DNA from 3 places in the Zhaonella formicivorans genome. Region 3 is predicted to be linked to each of the others. Evidence: riboswitches for the same ligand, from Rfam matches in the RefSeq annotation. Region 3 holds a riboswitch; each other region holds the start of a gene.
What was found. Region 3 has a riboswitch for S-adenosylmethionine ahead of metA (homoserine O-acetyltransferase MetA). Riboswitches for the same ligand answer to the same signal wherever they lie in the genome.
Positions count from the first base shown of each region.

Region 1: it holds a riboswitch for S-adenosylmethionine, as region 3 does, so the genes downstream of both, EYS13_RS09545 (homocysteine synthase) here and metA (homoserine O-acetyltransferase MetA) in region 3, are expected to answer to the same signal.
Region 2: it holds a riboswitch for S-adenosylmethionine, as region 3 does, so the genes downstream of both, EYS13_RS00245 (methionine ABC transporter ATP-binding protein) here and metA (homoserine O-acetyltransferase MetA) in region 3, are expected to answer to the same signal.

Region 1 is NZ_CP085524.1:1,935,343-1,941,453, reverse strand. It holds gene cobK (precorrin-6A reductase) at 1-307, shown strand, start outside; gene EYS13_RS09570 (energy-coupling factor ABC transporter permease) at 314-1,066, shown strand; gene EYS13_RS09565 (energy-coupling factor ABC transporter substrate-binding protein) at 1,063-1,353, shown strand; gene cbiQ (cobalt ECF transporter T component CbiQ) at 1,356-2,147, shown strand; gene EYS13_RS09555 (energy-coupling factor ABC transporter ATP-binding protein) at 2,135-3,004, shown strand; gene EYS13_RS09550 (RMD1 family protein) at 3,019-3,837, opposite strand; SAM riboswitch class I at 4,143-4,254, shown strand; gene EYS13_RS09545 (homocysteine synthase) at 4,372-5,664, shown strand; gene EYS13_RS09540 (hypothetical protein) at 5,840-6,055, opposite strand.
Region 2 is NZ_CP085524.1:56,549-62,659, reverse strand. It holds gene hisG (ATP phosphoribosyltransferase) at 1-505, opposite strand, end outside; gene hisZ (ATP phosphoribosyltransferase regulatory subunit) at 495-1,676, opposite strand; gene EYS13_RS00260 (YerC/YecD family TrpR-related protein) at 1,745-2,050, opposite strand; gene EYS13_RS00255 (Sec-independent protein translocase subunit TatA/TatB) at 2,182-2,391, opposite strand; gene EYS13_RS00250 (ISLre2 family transposase) at 2,643-4,043, shown strand; SAM riboswitch class I at 4,290-4,413, shown strand; gene EYS13_RS00245 (methionine ABC transporter ATP-binding protein) at 4,501-5,529, shown strand; gene EYS13_RS00240 (methionine ABC transporter permease MetI) at 5,522-6,111, shown strand, end outside.
Region 3 is NZ_CP085524.1:2,377,894-2,384,004, reverse strand. It holds gene EYS13_RS11625 (MarR family winged helix-turn-helix transcriptional regulator) at 964-1,416, shown strand; gene EYS13_RS11620 (MATE family efflux transporter) at 1,419-2,804, shown strand; gene metA (homoserine O-acetyltransferase MetA) at 2,970-3,905, opposite strand; SAM riboswitch class I at 3,988-4,102, opposite strand; gene EYS13_RS16580 (rubredoxin-like domain-containing protein) at 4,210-4,350, opposite strand; gene EYS13_RS11610 (ferritin-like domain-containing protein) at 4,481-4,996, opposite strand; gene EYS13_RS11605 (ATP-binding protein) at 5,152-6,111, shown strand, end outside.

The sequences.
Region 1 (6,111 bases), 440 kb from region 3:
GGTTTTGCCGGATCATAACGTCGTGAAAAAATGCCAGGAATTGGGTTTAAGGCCAAAAGATATCATCGCCATGCAAGGCCCCTTTTCCAAAGAAATGAACAGGCTGATGTTCAAGACTTTTAACGCCTCCGTAGTGGTTATTAAAGAAAGCGGTCGGGCTGGAGGGACGGAAACAAAGATGTCCGCAGCCTTAAGTTTAAAAATCCCCGTTGTGGTGATTAAACGGCCTGCTTTAAGCTGGGGCAACGAAGTTCAAAACTATGAGGCTTTGCTGGCGGCAGTGGCCCAATTTAAAAAGATGAGGTGACTCAAAATGAAAGCAACCAAAAGGTCAATGTATATTCTGTATTTTATGGCGACATTTTTGACGGTTCCGCAGGCAGCTTACGCTATGCATATTATGGAAGGATTTTTGCCGGCTCCTTGGGCTGTTTTTTGGACGCTGTTAAGTTTGCCATTTGTTCTTTTGGGCTTAAAGTCCATCAAAAAAATAACAAAGCAGAATCCAAATCTAAAGTTGATGTTGGGAGTAGTGGGGGCTTTTGCATTTGTTCTTTCTGCCCTAAAAATGCCCTCCGTAACAGGAAGCTCTTCCCATCCGACGGGAGTGGGGTTAGGAGCCATTATTTTTGGACCTGCCGCTATGTCAGTTCTAGGAAGCATTGTGCTTCTTTTTCAGGCGCTCCTTTTGGCCCACGGCGGATTAACCACGTTAGGTGCCAATGTTTTTTCGATGGCAATTGTTGGTCCTATTGCTGCATATGGTATATATAAGCTTGGGGATAAATTAGGCGCGCCTGTGTGGTTATCTGTATTTTTGGCCTCCGCTATAGGAGACCTGTTAACCTATGTTACTACCTCGTTACAGTTAGCATTGGCCTTCCCGGCTTCTACAGGAGGGTTTATGGTTTCAATGGCCAAATTTATGGCTATTTTTGCCGTAACCCAGCTCCCCTTAGCTATCAGCGAAGGCTTGCTTACAGTACTTGTTTTTAACACGCTTAGCGCCTATAACAAAAATGAACTGCAGGAACTGGCGGTTCTAAAGAAGGAGGCAAAGGCATGAGTACTACAGCCAAAAACATGATGCTTATTTTATTGGTTATTATCTTAGCTGTTGTTCCTTTACTGTTGAAGAGCGGGGCTGAGTTTGGCGGTGCCGACGGCCAGGCAGAAGCGGTTATTAGTGAATTAAATCCTGAATACCAAGCATGGGCCTCGCCCATCTGGGAGCCGCCCAGCGGGGAAATCGAGAGCTTGCTCTTTGCGCTGCAGGCGGCTTTAGGCGCCGGCTTTATTGGCTATTACATAGGGGCTTCACGGGCTAAGGCTAAAAACAAGGGGAATATTTAACAATGCTGAGCATCGACCAGTATGCCTATTCCAGCGCACTTAAAGATGTTCATCCTGTGGAAAAATTCATCTTTGCCATAAGCTTATTGCTAATTTGCCTGCTGGCTGATTCACTGGTCATTTCTGTAATTGTGATTGCTTTAGCGGCCATAGCCACAGTGGGTATGGCCAGGATTCCCGGAAGTTATTATGCTAAAATGCTGCTCATGCCTTTGGCCTTTCTGCTGCCGGGAGTTTTGACCGTCATGCTTTCCTTCGGGGACCGGGCTGCCGGTTACTGGCAGGAAATTAATCTGGGAGCGGTTATTATCGGTGTACGCTATAGAGACATGGTTTTGGCAGTAAATCTCTTTTTTAAATCCCTGGGGGCTGTCAGTTGCCTGTATTTTCTTGTTTTAACCACGCCTATGGTCGATCTGATTTGGGTATTGAAGAAATTGAAGACTCCCGGGCTGTTCCTGGAACTGATGGGGCTCATCTACCGTTTTATTTTTGTCTTATTGGACACTGCGGGCAGGATGTATATTTCACAGGCCACCAGGCTGGGTTACGCCTCCTGGAGAAACTCCTATCATTCGCTGGGAGGGTTGGTTGTCAACCTGTTCGGCAAATCCTTGCAAAAATCCCGGGAATTGACGGTGACAATGATGGCCAGATGCTATACCGATGCCATCAATGTACTGGATAATGAGTATGTCTTATCGAAAAGAAATTTGGCGGTAATCGGGTTTATTGATCTGGCAATGGTCTTGCTGGCGTTATATTTAGGGGGTGGGCTTGCTTGGCTGATCTGATTTTGGAGGCAGTGAACTTGAGTTTTACGTACCCCGATGGCACCAAGGCGTTAAATAGCATAAATTTAGCCATCGAGCGGGGGAAGAAGGTTGCGGTTTTAGGCCCTAACGGTGCGGGGAAGTCGACCCTGTTTTTGCATTTTAACGGCGTTTTAAAACCAGCCAGCGGTAAGGTCCGTTTTGCTGGGAATGATATATCCTATCAGCACAGCGCCTTGATGGAACTGCGCCAAAACGTGGGCATCGTTTTCCAGGACCCGGATAGCCAGCTTTTTTCCGCCAGCGTCCGGCAGGAGATTTCCTTTGGTCCTTTAAACCTGGGCCTGGACAAGGTTGAGGTGCTGCGCCGTGTTGAAGCTGCAATGGAGGCTACGGAAATCTGCCATTTGCAGCATAAGCCTACCCACCTGTTGAGTTACGGCCAGAAGAAAAGGGTTTCCATTGCCGACATCCTGGCAATGGAACCGGAGGTGCTGATTTTTGATGAGCCTACTGCCTGGCTGGACCCAAGGCATTCCAAGGAGATTATTGACTTAATTAATAGGTTTAACCGGGAAGGGAAGACTATTATCCTGTCTACCCACGATGTGGATTTGGCTTATTCCTGGTCCGACTATATTTATATCATTATCAACGGGCAAGTGGCAGGAATGGGGGAACCTCAGGAGATTTTCCAGGATGGCGCATTGCTTGAGCACGCTGATTTGACTAAACCATGGGTGTTGGAAGTTTATGAGGAGATGAAGCAAAAAGGGTGGATTCCATTAAACAGCCCGGCTCCCAGAACAAAAGAGGAATTGTTTAGCTTGATGCAGTCAAAGGAATATGGTGAGAAGAAGATCAAAAGGGCGATTTAACTGATCGCCCTTTTTTAAAATATTTTTTCCAGCAGCGATAAAAGCAGTTCGATGCTGATTAAAATGATGATCATCCACTCCAGTCTGGTGCCTCGCTGGGCATGGGTGAGGCTGGTAAACACCTCGGTAATATCCATGAGGATCTCCGATTTGTGCCTGATGGCTTCATAGCGGTCGTCCAGTTCAAACAGTTCGCTTAAGTTTAGAAAAAACTCCTCCGCTTCTTCGCTGACCCAGGCGATGTCCGGTTTATCCAAAAGCATCAGATAGGAGATAGTATTATATTTAAAGCGCAGGATCTGGGCCGAGGTTTTGGCCAAACGGTTATCGGGGATATTAAGCCGCCCCTTTTCCAAATGATCGATTTTATCCTCGATAGCATCTAAAAGTAAATTGATGCCGTGCTCAATCCGTTCCAAAGCCACGGACTTCGCCAGGACAGTGGCCACGATTTCCCGGTGATAGTTTTTGAGCTCCGGGGCTGTCATATACTCATAGTTGAGGGAAAGGGGTTGTTCCGAGCCGATTTCCAGCTTGTAATCGTCGCTGAAATTAAAAGTCGATTGAATGTTCAGTCCTGGCTCAATTTTTTTCAGATACTTCAAGATATCGGTAATCTCATGAAACTGGCAGTTGATACAGACCAGGCTGCCGAAGGAGAAAATATAGACAGCTTTACCCTCCGGGGAATTGATAATCCCTTTTAAGTGATTATCAAACAGCACCAATGGTTCTTCCCACTTGAACTTTTTATCGATGCCGAAGTGTCCGGCAATGCTGTTCAGGTTGATTTCATTGGCCAGTGCCAGCGCTTTAAATTCAGCTTGCTGCAAGATCTCACCTCCTGTATTTTGACCAATATTATCTATATTTGCCATTCTGACAATCTATCCTCTATTTTGCAGAAATCCCGGCGTTATAATCCATAAATTCAATAACCTTAGACATCTCTATTCTTTCACAAACAGGCAGCAAAATAAATATTATTAACTAGCGGAAATTTTCTAGCTTACCCGCGCGGAGGGGGTGTCTCAATGGGCAAAAGAAAAGTCTCCTTAGACTGGTGGTGCGGTAAAAAAAATAATTGACAAAAACAGACCGGAATTCTATAATAAGCACAACAACTTGAAAACCTTTGTTCTTATCGAGAGCAGGCGGAGGGACTGGCCCTATGAAACCCGGCAACCGGTTGAGTCAATTGCTCAACAAGGTGCTAATTCCAGCAAGGAGGATTCCTTGGGAGATAAGAAGAGTACTAATGCATAAAACCTCTTCTTAGCGAAGAGGTTTTTGGTTTATTGGATTGCGCTAGGGTTATAAGGAAACGATAAGGACAAGGAAAACTAACAAGTAGGAGGAGAACTAAGATGGCAGAAAAAAATTATGCTTTCGAAACACTGGCCGTCCACGGGGGACAGGAGCCGGATCCCACCACAGGCTCCAGGGCGGTGCCTATCTACCAAACTACATCCTATGTGTTTAAAAACGCAGAGCATGCGGGCAACCTTTTTGCCCTGAAAGAATCCGGCAATATCTACACCAGGATTATGAACCCCACTACTGATGTTTTTGAGCAAAGAATTGCCCTTCTTGAGGGTGGAGTTGGGGCTTTAGCGGTAGCTTCCGGTCAGTCGGCTATCACACTGGCTATTTTAAACATAGTCACTGCAGGTTATGAAGTGGTGTCTTCCTCAACTTTATATGGGGGTACATATAACCTGTTCAACACTACCTTTCCCAAGCTGGGCATCAATGTAAAATTTGTGGATGCCGCCGACCCGGAAAATTTCCGCAAAGCAGCCACTGATAAGACCAGGGCCTTCTACGTGGAGACTATTGGCAATCCAGTTCTGGATGTTGCAGATCTCAGCGCTATTTCTGCCATAGCCCACGAGCTTGGGGTGCCATTGATTGTGGATAACACCTTTGCTACCCCTTATCACTGCCGGCCTTTTGAATTCGGCGCCGATATCGTCATTCACTCCGCCACCAAATTCATCGGCGGCCATGGTACTTCCATTGCCGGCGTGATTGTGGATTCAGGCAAATTTAACTGGGATAACGGCAAATTTCCTGAATTAACGGAACCCGACCAAAGCTACCACGGTGTGAAGTATGTGGAGCACATTGGCCCTGCGGCTTACATTGTGAAAGCCCGGGTGCAGCTTTTGCGGGATTTGGGGCCTGCCCTAAGTCCCTTCAACTCCTTCCTCTTGCTGCAGGGGCTGGAAACACTGCCGCTCAGAATGGAAAGGCACAGCTCCAACGCCTTAAAAATAGCCCAGTACCTGTCAGAGCACCCGGAGGTCGCCTGGGTCAACTACCCCGGACTGCCTGACAGCCCCCAATATGCCAAAGCTAAGAAATACCTGCAGCACGGATTTGGAGCTATGCTGACCTTTGGCATTAAAGCGGGCTACGATGCGGCTGTTAGATTTATCGATAGTTTAGAGCTGTTCTCGCTGCTTGCTAACGTGGGGGATGCCAAGTCCCTGGTGATTCACCCGGCCAGCACCACCCACCAGCAGCTTACACCTGAGCAGCAGGCTGCCAGCGGCGTGTCACCCGATATGATCCGGTTATCCATTGGCATTGAGAATGTGGATGACTTGATAGCTGACTTGGACAAGGCCTTGCAGCAAGCCATTTTCTCTCGTTAAGATGTCATTATCTGTTGAAAGCTGTCGAGGTATCGGTTATAATATTGGTATAGTTATAATAGCCCCCAATAGATACCCCTTATATACACTCCTTCCTGCTCCTCACCACAGGTGAGGAGACTTTTTTTAAGCACCAATGCCGAGCAAAGGCCGGTCTTTAATGAATTGTTTTTTATTATGTTGAAGTGGTAGTTGGGGTAACGGTGGCTTGACCTGTAGTCGGGCTAAACGAGCGCCGGGGCATCCTTCCCCGAAGTATTATTTCGCCAGGAACAACTCTGCCGGTTGGAACAGTAATAGACGTGGTTACTTCAGTAACCAATTCGGGAAAGAGGTACAGTTCCTCAAAAATTTCAGCTACCAGGCGGGTTCTAAAAGGCTGTAATGCCATTTCAAATATCCTCCTTGTTCAACCTACCGGGAAGCAATGAGCCGCGAATTGCGACG
Region 2 (6,111 bases), 990 kb from region 3:
TGTCCACAATCATTTCAGCCAGCCCCACCCGTGGCGCTAATTCTATATTGCCATGCAGCTTGATAACTTCCATTTGCATTCCCAATCCGGCAAAAAAATCCTCGGCAACTCTGGGGAACTTGGTTGCAACCCGGTTATTATTTAAGCGGCTCAAGTCAAAACCGCCATTTTCCTTAACATAACTTGCCAGCATATTTTCCGGAACTGCCACCACAAACCTGCATTTCCCGAATTTCAAGTCCACCAGCTCAAATACATCGGCTTTAGCTTCCACAATGGTATCCTTGCCCACGATTCCCAGGTCAGCGGCCCCGTACTCCACATAGGTAGGTATATCAGTTGGCCGGCAAATGATATAACGTAGATTTGCCTCAGGATAATCAAACATCAGCGTTCTGGAATCAGTTTTTAAACCTGAGGTGGGCAATCCGATGCGTCCTATTAATTCCACAGCTGTTTCCCCTAATTTGCCTTTGGGCAAGGCAATGGTCATTTTATCCAGCATCAGTAATCCCCCCGTCTACTTCCAGGACATGTTTGATTTTCCTGCCTCGGACATAATTTGAGTCCAACAAGCCCTCACCTGTCAAATCTATTTCCACTATAAACCCTTGGCCGCGCAATTCTTTGGCCTTTTTTAACAGCGCAGCATAATCATGACCTGTAAGGAGGTAATCAACCGGCGGCAGTCCATGGTCGGCATTTTGCGCAAGCATTATCCTCTCCAAGCCCATGGCAAACCCTATGGCGGGACAGTCATAGCCAAACTTTCCTAATAAATTATCATACCTGCCTCCTCCGCAGACAGGATACCCCAAACCTGGGGCATAACCTTCAAACACTATACCGGTATAGTAATCAAAATCCCTTAAGATGCTGAAATCAAAGAAAATATACTTGGACAAACCATAATTATCCAGGATTTCGTACACTTCCTGCAGCGCATCGAGAGCGTTTACAATCTCAGGCTCGGAGCTTAGCTGCCGCGCTTTCTCTAAAACTTCTCTCGACCCATGTAAAGTGGCCGTTTCCATTAGTTTTACTTTTTGCTCTTCGCTACAGCCCTGCTGTCCTAAAATAGTTTCTAAACCAACAAAGTCTTTATTGATAATTGCCTGTTTGATTTTTTTCAGGGCTGCAGGATCCTGGCCGGTCTGTTCAATTAACCCTTTAGTGACTGCAACCTGTCCGATACCAATTCTAAACTGCTCCAGGCAACAAGCAAGCAGTGCCTCTATGGCCAGTGCGATGACTTCAGAATCGGCCCCAACCCCCCGGGCACCGATGAGTTCTACACCGGCCTGACTGAATTCCCGCTGCCGGCCGGTCTGAATGCTTTCATAACGAAAAACACTCCCGGTGTAAAACAACCGTAACGGTAAAGAACCATTGCGCAAATGGGTCGTTACCAGACGGGCGATGGGAGTGGTCATATCGGGCCGCAGCGCGAGTATGCGGCCTTCACGATCAATAAACTTGAAGAGCTGGTCCTCGGGGCTGTCCTCCTCGCGCACAACCTCATAAAATTCAAAGGTAGGGGTAGCCACTTCCAGATATCCCCACTGCTGAAACAGGTTAACCAGGGCTGCTTCCAGGCTGCGTTTATTCCAAGCCTCACCGGGCAAAACATCCTTCACACCGGTAGGTATTTGTAAAAGCGGTGACAGTTTACTCATTGGCAGCACCTCTAGCGCTTTAATAAGTTAAAGTATTAACGCAATAATACCACCGCTTCAACTCACTGTCAATTACTTTTTTTGCTTTTCAGTCTTTTTAGCACCAGTTTGTAACCGTCTGCGCCGTAATTCAGGCACCTTTTCACCCTGCTGATAGTTGCCGTGCTGGCGCCCGTTTCCTCAGCGATGGTAGTATACGTATAGTCCTCTTGGAGCATCTTCGCTACCGCCAACCGCTGTGCCAGGGATTTTAACTCAGCAACTGTACAAATATCCTCAAAAAAACGGTAGCATTCCTCTTCATCTTCTAAAAGCAGAATTGCCTCAAACAGTTCGTCAATAAATTTATCCTTGAGTCTGCTGTGATAGGCCATGGCACCCTCTCCTAACCAAATTATATCCATAATTTAACCTTTTATTTTCTACAATTTTCTGTTTAATCCTTGTTTTGGGCCGGGTTTATAAAAAAACCCGCTCTTTTGTTTAAGAACGGGATAAGGTCAAATTAACTTTGTTTCTCCTCTTTTTTCGGCTCCTCCGTAACTTCAGTGTTAAGCTGATCAGTAACCTGGGAAGCGGCGTTTTTGAATTCTCTTAGCCCTTTACCAATAGCCTTTCCAACTTCAGGCAGTTTGCCTGGACCGAAGATTATTAAAGCAATAGCCAAAATGAGTATTAACTCCCATGGCCCTATGCTAGGCAAAAAACCAAACACGGTGCAACCCCCTCGTCATATTGTTATACTCATTAATTCGCTGCAAATATCGGTTTTCCTTCCAAAAGCATTAGTAGATGTGAATCCCAAAATCTGTTTTGAACATTTGGCAAAAGTAAAAATGTTAGTGTAAAATTACTGTAGGATACCCTGCAGGAAAAAAAGGGCAGGGGAAAGAAATAAGACCTCACCGTCTGGCGAAAGACGGAGCCTTAAGCCCTAAGGCAAAAAGACTCGAGAGGTGAGGTCTTATGGAAAAGATAATTCAACACTTATGGGATAAATTCCTGCTGGTTGGGGAAAACGTAATTGAGGCTTTAGAGAGAAAAATCACATATCCGGAGTTGGAAATCAAGGTTAAAGAGATCCTTAACCAATTGGGAAAAGACATACTGAAGATGGTCCTGGAAACCCAGGATGCTTATCTGGTTGAGCACCGGGAAGAACGTCCCGGTTGGGTGGTTGAGCGGCGTCAAGAAGAGAAACATGTGGTCACAGTCTTTGGAGAAATGAGCTATCATCGTACCTACTTTTACCATAAAGAAACCCAATCCTACGCTCATTTAGTTGACGACTATGCCGGATATACACCACACATGCGGGTGGATGCAGCAGCTAAGTCCGTATTGGCTGACATGGCTACCGAACAATCTTACCGTCGTAGCGGCAGAGGGCCGGAGCAGTACGGATGGGGAGAAAGTTTGAGTGGACAGACAGTCAAGAATACCATAGACAGAATTAAAGTGCCCTTGAGTAGCGATGATATAATACCTGCGCAAAAGCGAAGGGTGAGGATTTTGTACATAGAAGCAGACGAGGACCACGTAGCCCAGTGGGGAAAAAAGGGACGGATGCAAATACCGTTGATCTATGTACATGAAGGAATAGAAAAAGCAAGCCGGGGTAGGAACCGGCTCCGGAATGCCCGCTATTTCAGCGGACCGTACAAGACCATTGACGACTTATGGTTTGCTGTCCTTGACTATATAGAAAAGCAATATGAACTAGACCAGATAGAAAGGATTTATATAAACGGGGACGGAGCAGCGTGGATTCGCAGCGGAACAGAAATAATACCCAAGTCCATATTTATACTTGACCTCTTCCACCTGAGCAAATATATAATAGCCGCTGTAGGCCCTGAGCCCAAACTACAAGCAGCCCTTTGGGAACATATAAAGCGCAGTGACTTGGAAAAAGTAATGGTTGTATTGGATAAAGCCCAAAAACTCCGTCCAGAGCGCCAGAAAGCGATTACAAAAACGAAGCGGTACATTCGGGGGCAGTGGGATGGGATAGAAGCGCGTAACCGATACCGTGAAGAAGTGCAGGGATGCAGCGCAGAAGGACACGTAAGCCATATACTATCTGCCAGATTAAGCAATCGGCCAGGGGGATGGAGCAAAGCAGGAGCCGAACAAATGGCCAGCCTTCGGGCAGCCAAAGCCAACGGGTTAAATATAAAGGAAATATACCTGGCCCAGCAAAAACAACCGGTAAAAGCGTTACAGGTAGACGCAGAAAAACTAAAAAGGGCCAAGAGAACAATCCAAAGGAACGTGGCAATAGAAATGATTCGGAATATGCCCATCCTGAAAGGACCCCAGAGTCCATTGACCAAGGCCCTCAGGGCACTAGCCGCTACTGCGTAGACCTGTGCTAAGGGCAACCAGAAATAATATGTATCTTCATAGTAAAATATTAGCAATACAACCATATAATTCAAAAATTAATCAAAAAATATCAGGCAAATTTACAACGAGGCTACCGCTCTGAACCGGATAGGTGAATTTATCTCGTAAAAAATCCTACAGTTACTTGACACTATCGTAAAAATAAAGCAATTGACCCAATACCCGTAATGTGCTATTATAGGTTTCAGTTAAATAAAAGTAACGCTCTTATCAAGAGTAGGTTGAGGGACTGGCCCGATGACGCCCGGCAACCGACCACTTCAGGGGTGATAACCTCTTAATTGGCACGGTGCCAATTCCTGCAGAACGTTGTTCTGGCAGATGAGAGTTACAGGAATGTAAACCTTTTCTGCCTGTGCGGAAAAGGTTTTTTATTTGTTGGAAACTAACTTTTCTTAAGAAAAGAGGAAATGCAATGATTGAAATTGCAGGCTTAAAAAAGATCTACGGCAAAGGTAAAGGTTCCGTGCTGGCCTTAGATGGAATAGACCTGAAAATTAAACAGGGAGAGATCTTTGGGATTATCGGCTTAAGCGGTGCAGGAAAGAGCACTTTGATCAGGTGCCTGAACATGCTGGAAAGGCCAACAGAAGGAAAGGTAATTGTGGACGGACAAGATATGACAAGTCTATCGGCGAGCGAGTTGCGCCTGGCCCGACGCAATATAGGCATGATCTTTCAGCACTTCAATCTGCTCTGGTCCCGCACCGTAGCCGAGAACGTGGCCTTCCCCTTAGAAATTGCCGGTATTAAGGATAGGGCAAAGATCAACGCTAAAGTAACCCAGCTTTTAGAACTGGTAGGTTTAAGCGATAAAGCCAATGCTTACCCCTCACAGCTCAGCGGCGGTCAAAAACAGCGAGTGGGCATTGCCCGAGCACTGGCCAATGACCCGAAAGTGCTGTTATGCGATGAAGCAACATCAGCCTTAGATCCGCAAACCACCGAGTCTATCCTGAAACTGCTGAGGAGCATCAACCAGCAGCTCAAGCTGACTATTGTAATCATTACTCACGAGATGTCGGTTATCAAGTCAATCTGCGACTCGGTAGCAGTGATTGCGGACGGTAAAATTGCTGAAACCGGGCCGGTTTTGGAGCTGTTTACCAATCCCAGAACTGCAACCGCCCGGGAATTCGTAAAAAGCATAATTAACACAGAAATTCCCGAAGTTGTGACCAAGCGGCAAAACGGTGAAAAAGCAAACAGCCAGTTAATCCGGATTTCCTTTATTGGCGATTCAGCAGGGGAACCGGTAATATCCAACCTGGTGCAAACCTTTAATATCAAAGCTAACATCCTTTATGGCAATATTGACCATATTAAGGATACAATTTTCGGCACCTTAACGGTGCAGCTTGCCGGCCAACCGGGGAATACCGCTCAGGCTATCTCCTACTTAAAGCAACAGGGGTTGAAAGTAGAGGTGTTAACCAATGATTGAATCTCTCATGCAGTATCTGGCCGATATCGGCCCTCAAGTAGCGGTTGCCTTTGTCCAAACGCTTCAGATGGTAATTTTGTCAGTCATTTTTTCCCATATTCTTGGCATACCGCTGGGGATCATTCTGGTAACAACCTCGCCGGGCCATATTCTGGAAAATAAATTTGTCAATCTGGTGCTAGGCGCTGTCATCAACGCAGCCCGCTCCCTGCCATTCATCATCTTGCTGGTAGCAATCATTCCATTTACGCGGGCAATTGTAGGCTCATCTATCGGCACCATGGGGGCAACTGTTCCACTGACGGTGGGAGCAATTCCATTTGTGGCCAGAATGGTGGAAACATCCCTGAAAGAAATTGAATGGGGTATTATTGAAGCAGCCCTGTCCATGGGGGCCACTCCATGGCAGATCATTACCAAAGTGCTGCTTCCGGAAGCAATGGCTTCGCTGATTCTAGGAGCTACAATTACCACCATCACTTTAATCGGTTATTCAGCCATGGCCGGTTTTGTAGGCGGAGGCGGTTTAGGGGATTTAGCCATGCGCTTCGGATATTACCGGCGTGAAGACGGCATCTTGCT
Region 3 (6,111 bases):
GAGTAGAAGTGAGGAAAGGAGGGCTTATAGATGGCGGACGGGAAATGCGGCAGCTGGTTTGGCAACAGCTGGGCCTTCGCAGTATTTTTAATCCTTGTGCTTTTAATCTTTTCCGGCGGCTGGGGCGGCGTATGCTAATTTTAAGCCGGTGAGTGCCTGAATGGGACACTACTTAAAGGCCTTCTCCTTTTGGGGGAAGGCCTTTTCAGCGGAAAAATGCCATAATGTAATTTTAGCCCGGAAGTGTCAACTGCAACCGGCAGGGAATAGTATATAGCAGACCAAGCAATTCTCTCCGGTGGCTTTGTTTGGTAAAGCTCAAAAGCCGTTGCCCAAAAACTAGACTCCTTTGGGGGACTTCCATTTGGAAGTTCCCTTTTACATAGACGCATCTTTAATGTGAAAAATTAAAGCAAAACAAAATGTCAAAATCAAAGTTGAAGGCTGCAGCCAGCGAAAAATTAACTGGTTGATAAAAATATTACCTAGGGTGTCACAACCGCCCGACAAGGAATAGTATATATTAAGTCAAATTGAAAGGAGGTTTATATATGGGTTTCGGACTTGGCGGCGGTATTGGTCCCGGTTGCGGCTGGTTTGGTAATTCTTGGGCCTTTGCTATCTTCTTAATCTTGATTCTTTTGATTTTCTCTAACGGAGCACTTTGGTAAAAGAGTAAAAGCCGTTACTGACTAAGTGGTTTCCTTTCGGGGATCTTCTTTCGGGGAGTTCCCCCTACATAACAATAAACATGCCTGTGGTATTCAAGAAAGAATAATAATCGGACAGGCGAAAATAAGGAGGCGCTGGAAAGCGCCTTTTGCTTTTACTCAAACAAACCCGGATCCTGCACCGCTTAAAACTAGTTTCTCAGTTTAACATCACCTGCTTGACGTAAAATATTTTACGCCCTATAATAGTTAAATGATTTAACTGTTTATGGATTTAACTTAGGAGGAAGGCATGGAACAAACAGGCGCTCTTGACATAGTCGCGGAACAGCTTTTCGAAATTGCTGGGGTTTTGCATCGGGATATATTTAAAAGGAAGGATGGACACGGTGAGTTTGAGAAAGCCGGTCAGGCTGCAGTGCTGTTTGCCCTGGAAAAAGAGGGGAAAAAACAAATGTCCGAATTAGGCAGGTTGCTATGTGTATCCAAACCTAACATCACCTTTTTAGTTAACCGCCTGGCTGAAGAAGGTTTGATTGCAAGATGTGAAGATGAATCAGACCGGCGGGTGATCAAGGTGGAGATAACGGCCAAAGGCAAGGAATATATTGAAAATAAAAAGCAGCAGCTGCTGGAAAGAATTAAAATGCGGATTGCCGGTTTGGAGGAGTCCGATTTAGCAGAGTTGCATGCTTCCTTGGCTAAAATCTTGGCTATTTTTGGAAAAATAAAAAAGGAGTCATAGCTATGAAAAATACGGATCATGCAAAACAGCTGGGGGAAGAAAAAACTTACAAGCTGCTTTTTAAATTTTCCATGCCGGCAATTGTGGGTATGCTGGTAAATGCCTTATACAACGTGGTGGACAGGATTTTTATCGGGAATGGCGTTGGTTCTTTGGGCATAGCCGGCATTACCGTCAGTTTTCCTTTCATGATTATCCTGATGGCTTTTGGTATGCTGGTGGGCATTGGGTCCACTTCCTTGATTTCCATCAAACTGGGTGAAGGGAAAAGGGCGGAAGCTGAAGCAGTACTGGGAAACGGAATGGTGCTTTTAATCGGCATCTCACTTTGCCTGTCTGCCCTGGGGTTGCTTTTTCTGGATCCAGTAATGCATCTCCTGGGAGCAAGCGCTTCGGTCTTGCCTTACGCAAAGGAATACATGAGTATAATCCTGTGGGGAGCGGTTTTCCAGGCAGTTGGTTTTGGGATGAATAATTTTATCCGGGCCGAAGGAAACCCCCGAATTGCCATGCTGACCATGCTGATTGGCGCTGTGCTGAATACAATTTTAGACCCGCTGTTTATTTTTGTCTTTGGCTGGGGTATCCGTGGTGCGGCTCTGGCAACTATTTTGTCCCAGGCAGTATCGGCTGCATGGGTGCTGCAATATTTCCTCGGCGGGCGGAGCCTGCTGAAAATTCGGCGTAAAAATTTGCAGCTCAAGGTTGCTACGGTGGGAAAAATTTTAGCCATTGGTTCCGCCCCATTTGCCATGCAGTTGGCTGCCAGCGTAGTGACTACAATCCTGAATAACAGTTTAAGCATTTACGGCGGGGATTTGGCTATTTCTGCCATGGGCATCGTGAACAGCATTGCGATGCTGATCTTAATGCCTATCTTTGGCATTAACCAAGGCGCCCAGCCCATTATCGGCTACAATTACGGGGCACAAAAATTTGACCGCGTGAAGCATACCGTAATATTGGCTATGGCGGTTGCAACATGTATTGTTTGCATGGGTTTTATCTTGGTGATGTTAATTCCACAGCAGCTCATTGCCTTCTTTAACCGGGAGGACCAGGAGTTAATTCGGCTTGGAGCCCATGCGCTGCAAGTATTTCTAATTCTCCTGCCTATCATCGGCTTTCAGATTGTGGGAGCCAACTATTTTCAGGCTGTGGGCAAGCCAAAGCACGCTATGTTTTTAAGCCTGTCCCGGCAGGTGATTGTTTTAATTCCGGCAGTCTTAGTTTTGCCGAGGTTTTTTCAGTTTGACGGGATTCTAATGGCCGGTCCGGTCTCTGATTTAGTTTCCTCTATTCTTACCGGAATATTTGTGTATAAAGAATTGAACAGCTTGGACAAAAAGCAGCGGCAAAGATATGAACTGCAGATGCAGGCAGAATAATGTAATTTAGCAATTTATCCTAGCCTTCACCATCGGGAATGAAGGCTATTGTTTTGTCTCTCCACTGCTGATTGCATGAATAGCTTTAAAGGAGCAAAGCAAATGCTTAGGAAATAAATTTTGGCAACCCGCTCCCGAAGCAGAGCTCTCCGGGGGCGGGTTTTATTACAGCTTCTGGGGCGGGGGGCTTTGCTTGGCCCAGTCATAAGGAGTCTCCTGATAGACATAGTAGTTAAGCCAGTTGGAAAACAGCAAGTTGGCATGGGCTCTCCAGCGGGCCAATGGGTACTGGGACGGGTCATCATTGGGAAAATAATTTTTAGGAATGGCAATGTCAATTCCCTTGTTGATGTCCCGATCGTATTCATACTTCAATGTCAAGGGGTCATATTCCGAATGGCCCGTAACGAATATTTGTTTTCCGTTTTTGGCGCTGACAATATAGATACCGGATTCCTCCGATTCGGAAAGGATTTCCAGAGCATCCACTTTTTCAATATCCTCCCGCCGGACCTCGGTGTAACGGGAGTGGGGTACATAAAACACGTCATCGAAACCCCGCAGCAGTTTGACATTCTTTTTGGTTACGGTATGGGGAAAAACGCCAAATACTTTTTTGTTCAGCATATATTTAGGAATGCCGTAATGATGGTGCAGCCCGGCCTGAGCTGCCCAGCATATATGCAGGGTGGACGTTACATTGTCCCATGTCCAGTCTAAAATTTGCTGCAGTTCTTTCCAGTAGTCGACTTCAGAAAAATCCAGATGCTCAACAGGGGCTCCGGTAATAATCATGCCGTCAAATTTTTCATTTTTAATATCGTCAAAAGTCTTATAGAACATCTGCAGATGTTCAGGTGATGTATTCTTGCAAGTATGGGATTTAGGGTGCAACAATACAAATTCCACCTGCAAAGGAGTGTTGGCCAGCAGGCGCAAAAGCTGGGTTTCCGTCGTTTCTTTAGTGGGCATTAAGTTTAAAATGGCAATTTGAAGCGGACGAATATCCTGGTGAAAGGCGATGCTTTCATCCATAATGAAGATATTCTCGTTATTTAAAATCTCTTTGGCAGGAAGATTGTCAGGAATTTTGATCGGCATTTTGGGTCACTCCTCCGTAAAATCTTTATATGCAATAAAAAAACCTTTCTCGCTGAGAAAGGTTTTAGAAATGCTAAGACCTCTCTCATCTCTCGGAAGTTTGCTTCCGCAAGAATTAGCACCGTGCATGCCTTTTGACAAAGCTGCCGGTTGCCGGGTTTCATAGGGCCAGTCCCTCCACCTACTCTTGATAAGAGCACTTATTGATATTCAGTTTACAGTATGATTTTTTGCTATTATTGTAACCAAATACTGATAAATTAAGAATAATATAAACAAAATTTTAGATGCAGTCAAGAACTTCTTACTTTTTTTCCGCCAAACCGCATTCCGGGGTATAGCAGGAGTCGTCAACAAAGGAACATTTTGAATTGCAGTAAGGACAGGTTTCCGGCGGAGCATCGGCTGTAAGCCTATATCCGCAGTTAGAGCATTTAAAGTTCAAATTAACTACCTCCCAGCTAATATTATTAATAATTTTACCTGAACTGCCGGAGGTTGTAAAATAGAAAAGAGCAAAAACCAGCCCCCTGGGGTGGTTTTTTGCTCCCGGTCCTATGCTGTTTGCTTTGCCCCTAATCCTCCTTTTCTTCTTCCTCTAAATCCTCCTTAGTTGCTGCATAAAGAAGAGCAAAGCGGTCGGCATGCTCCATTTCATCGGTCATAATTTCAAACATCAGGTCCCGCACCGCCCTGGTCAGGGCGTTGAGGTACATGCCGCGGTAGAGTTCGGCAGCTTCCAGCTCATCTTCAAAAGCTTCGATTAAACCTTTCCGGTAGTCGGGTATGACTGCAGGGGGAGGTATTGGCACCTCCGGCGACATGCCTGTCAGCTGGCGGTAAAGTTCCGAAAACTGCCTATAGTGCTTGCGTTCGTCCTCCAAAGCATGGCGAATATTTCGTCTGGCCAAATCATCGGGGGCCATCCTGAGTAAACTAGTATAAAAGGCAATTGCTTCCGCTTCGCCGTGGAGACCTCTTTCCAAATCCATCATAAATTGCTGCCGGTTTTTAAATTGACGGGGCCGCTCAGGACCAGGGTAATGGCTGTTCCACTGGTTATAAGGCGGTTCCCAACCATAATAGGACATGCGAGATTCACCCCTTCTCTTTTCGGACCATCGTCCGACTGATAATACCTGTTATATCTTATGAATTGGAAGGCACTGGTGTTACTGGCAAAGCATTGCTTTCACCGGTCGCCATAATTATAATAAAAACAAAATTCTTTAGGAGTGACTTTTTTATGCAGGACTTTAGCAAAGCCGATTTTACTTTGCTGGCGGGTAGGCTGACTTTATTCAGGAGGATATTAAATGACGAAGCAGTCCAGGCAATGCTGGACTTAACCCGGCAAAGCGCTGAAAACGACAAATTGACCGCCTACAGCAGGCTATTTTTCACTTTGGCTTTGGCGGCAGAGCAGGATGAACACTTTCTGGCCGATGGCTGGAAAAACCATTTGCTAAATTTAATACTGTGGGATGAAAACCCTTTCAGCAGGCAGGCCGGGGGCTGGGCAAGGAAGATCAGCTCCGGGGTGAAAAATGCCGCTTTACACGATTTGCAGTGTTTACACCGCCTTTACCATTGGAAATTTCCCGGCAGGGAGGGCTTGGGATTAGAAGTCCCCGGCTGGGAAGCTCTGCTGGGCCCCGCTCTGCCAAAACGCCGGGCCGTATGCCTTGACTTCAGGCAAAAATTTGAACGGCCAAAGCTTTCTCCAGAAGATTTGAACCAGTGTTTGGAGCTGCTTAGTGCTCATTATGCCAGGGAAGGCATAGGGATTTTTGGCAGGTACCGGGTTCTGCGCTGGGATGGGGAACAAAAGCAGCTGATCGGTGTAAGTGCTCCGGACCCCATCGGGCTTTCTGACTTAATCGGTTATGAGCGGGAAAGGGCCCAGGTGCTGGAGAATACGGAGATTTTTTTGGCGGGCTTACCGGCCAACAATGTGCTGCTATATGGTGACCGCGGGACAGGAAAGTCGTCCACGGTCAAAGCACTGGTGAATTCTTGCGGCAGCCGGGGTTTAAGGCTTTTGGAGGTGACAAAACAGGATCTGGCGGACCTGCCGCTTATTTTACGGCACATCAAGGATTATGCCCTTTATTTTATCCTGTTTATTGACGACCTGTCCTTTGAGGACTACGAGGTGGAGTATAAGGCGCTGAAAGCTGTGCTGGAGGGGGGAGTGGAAGTCAGG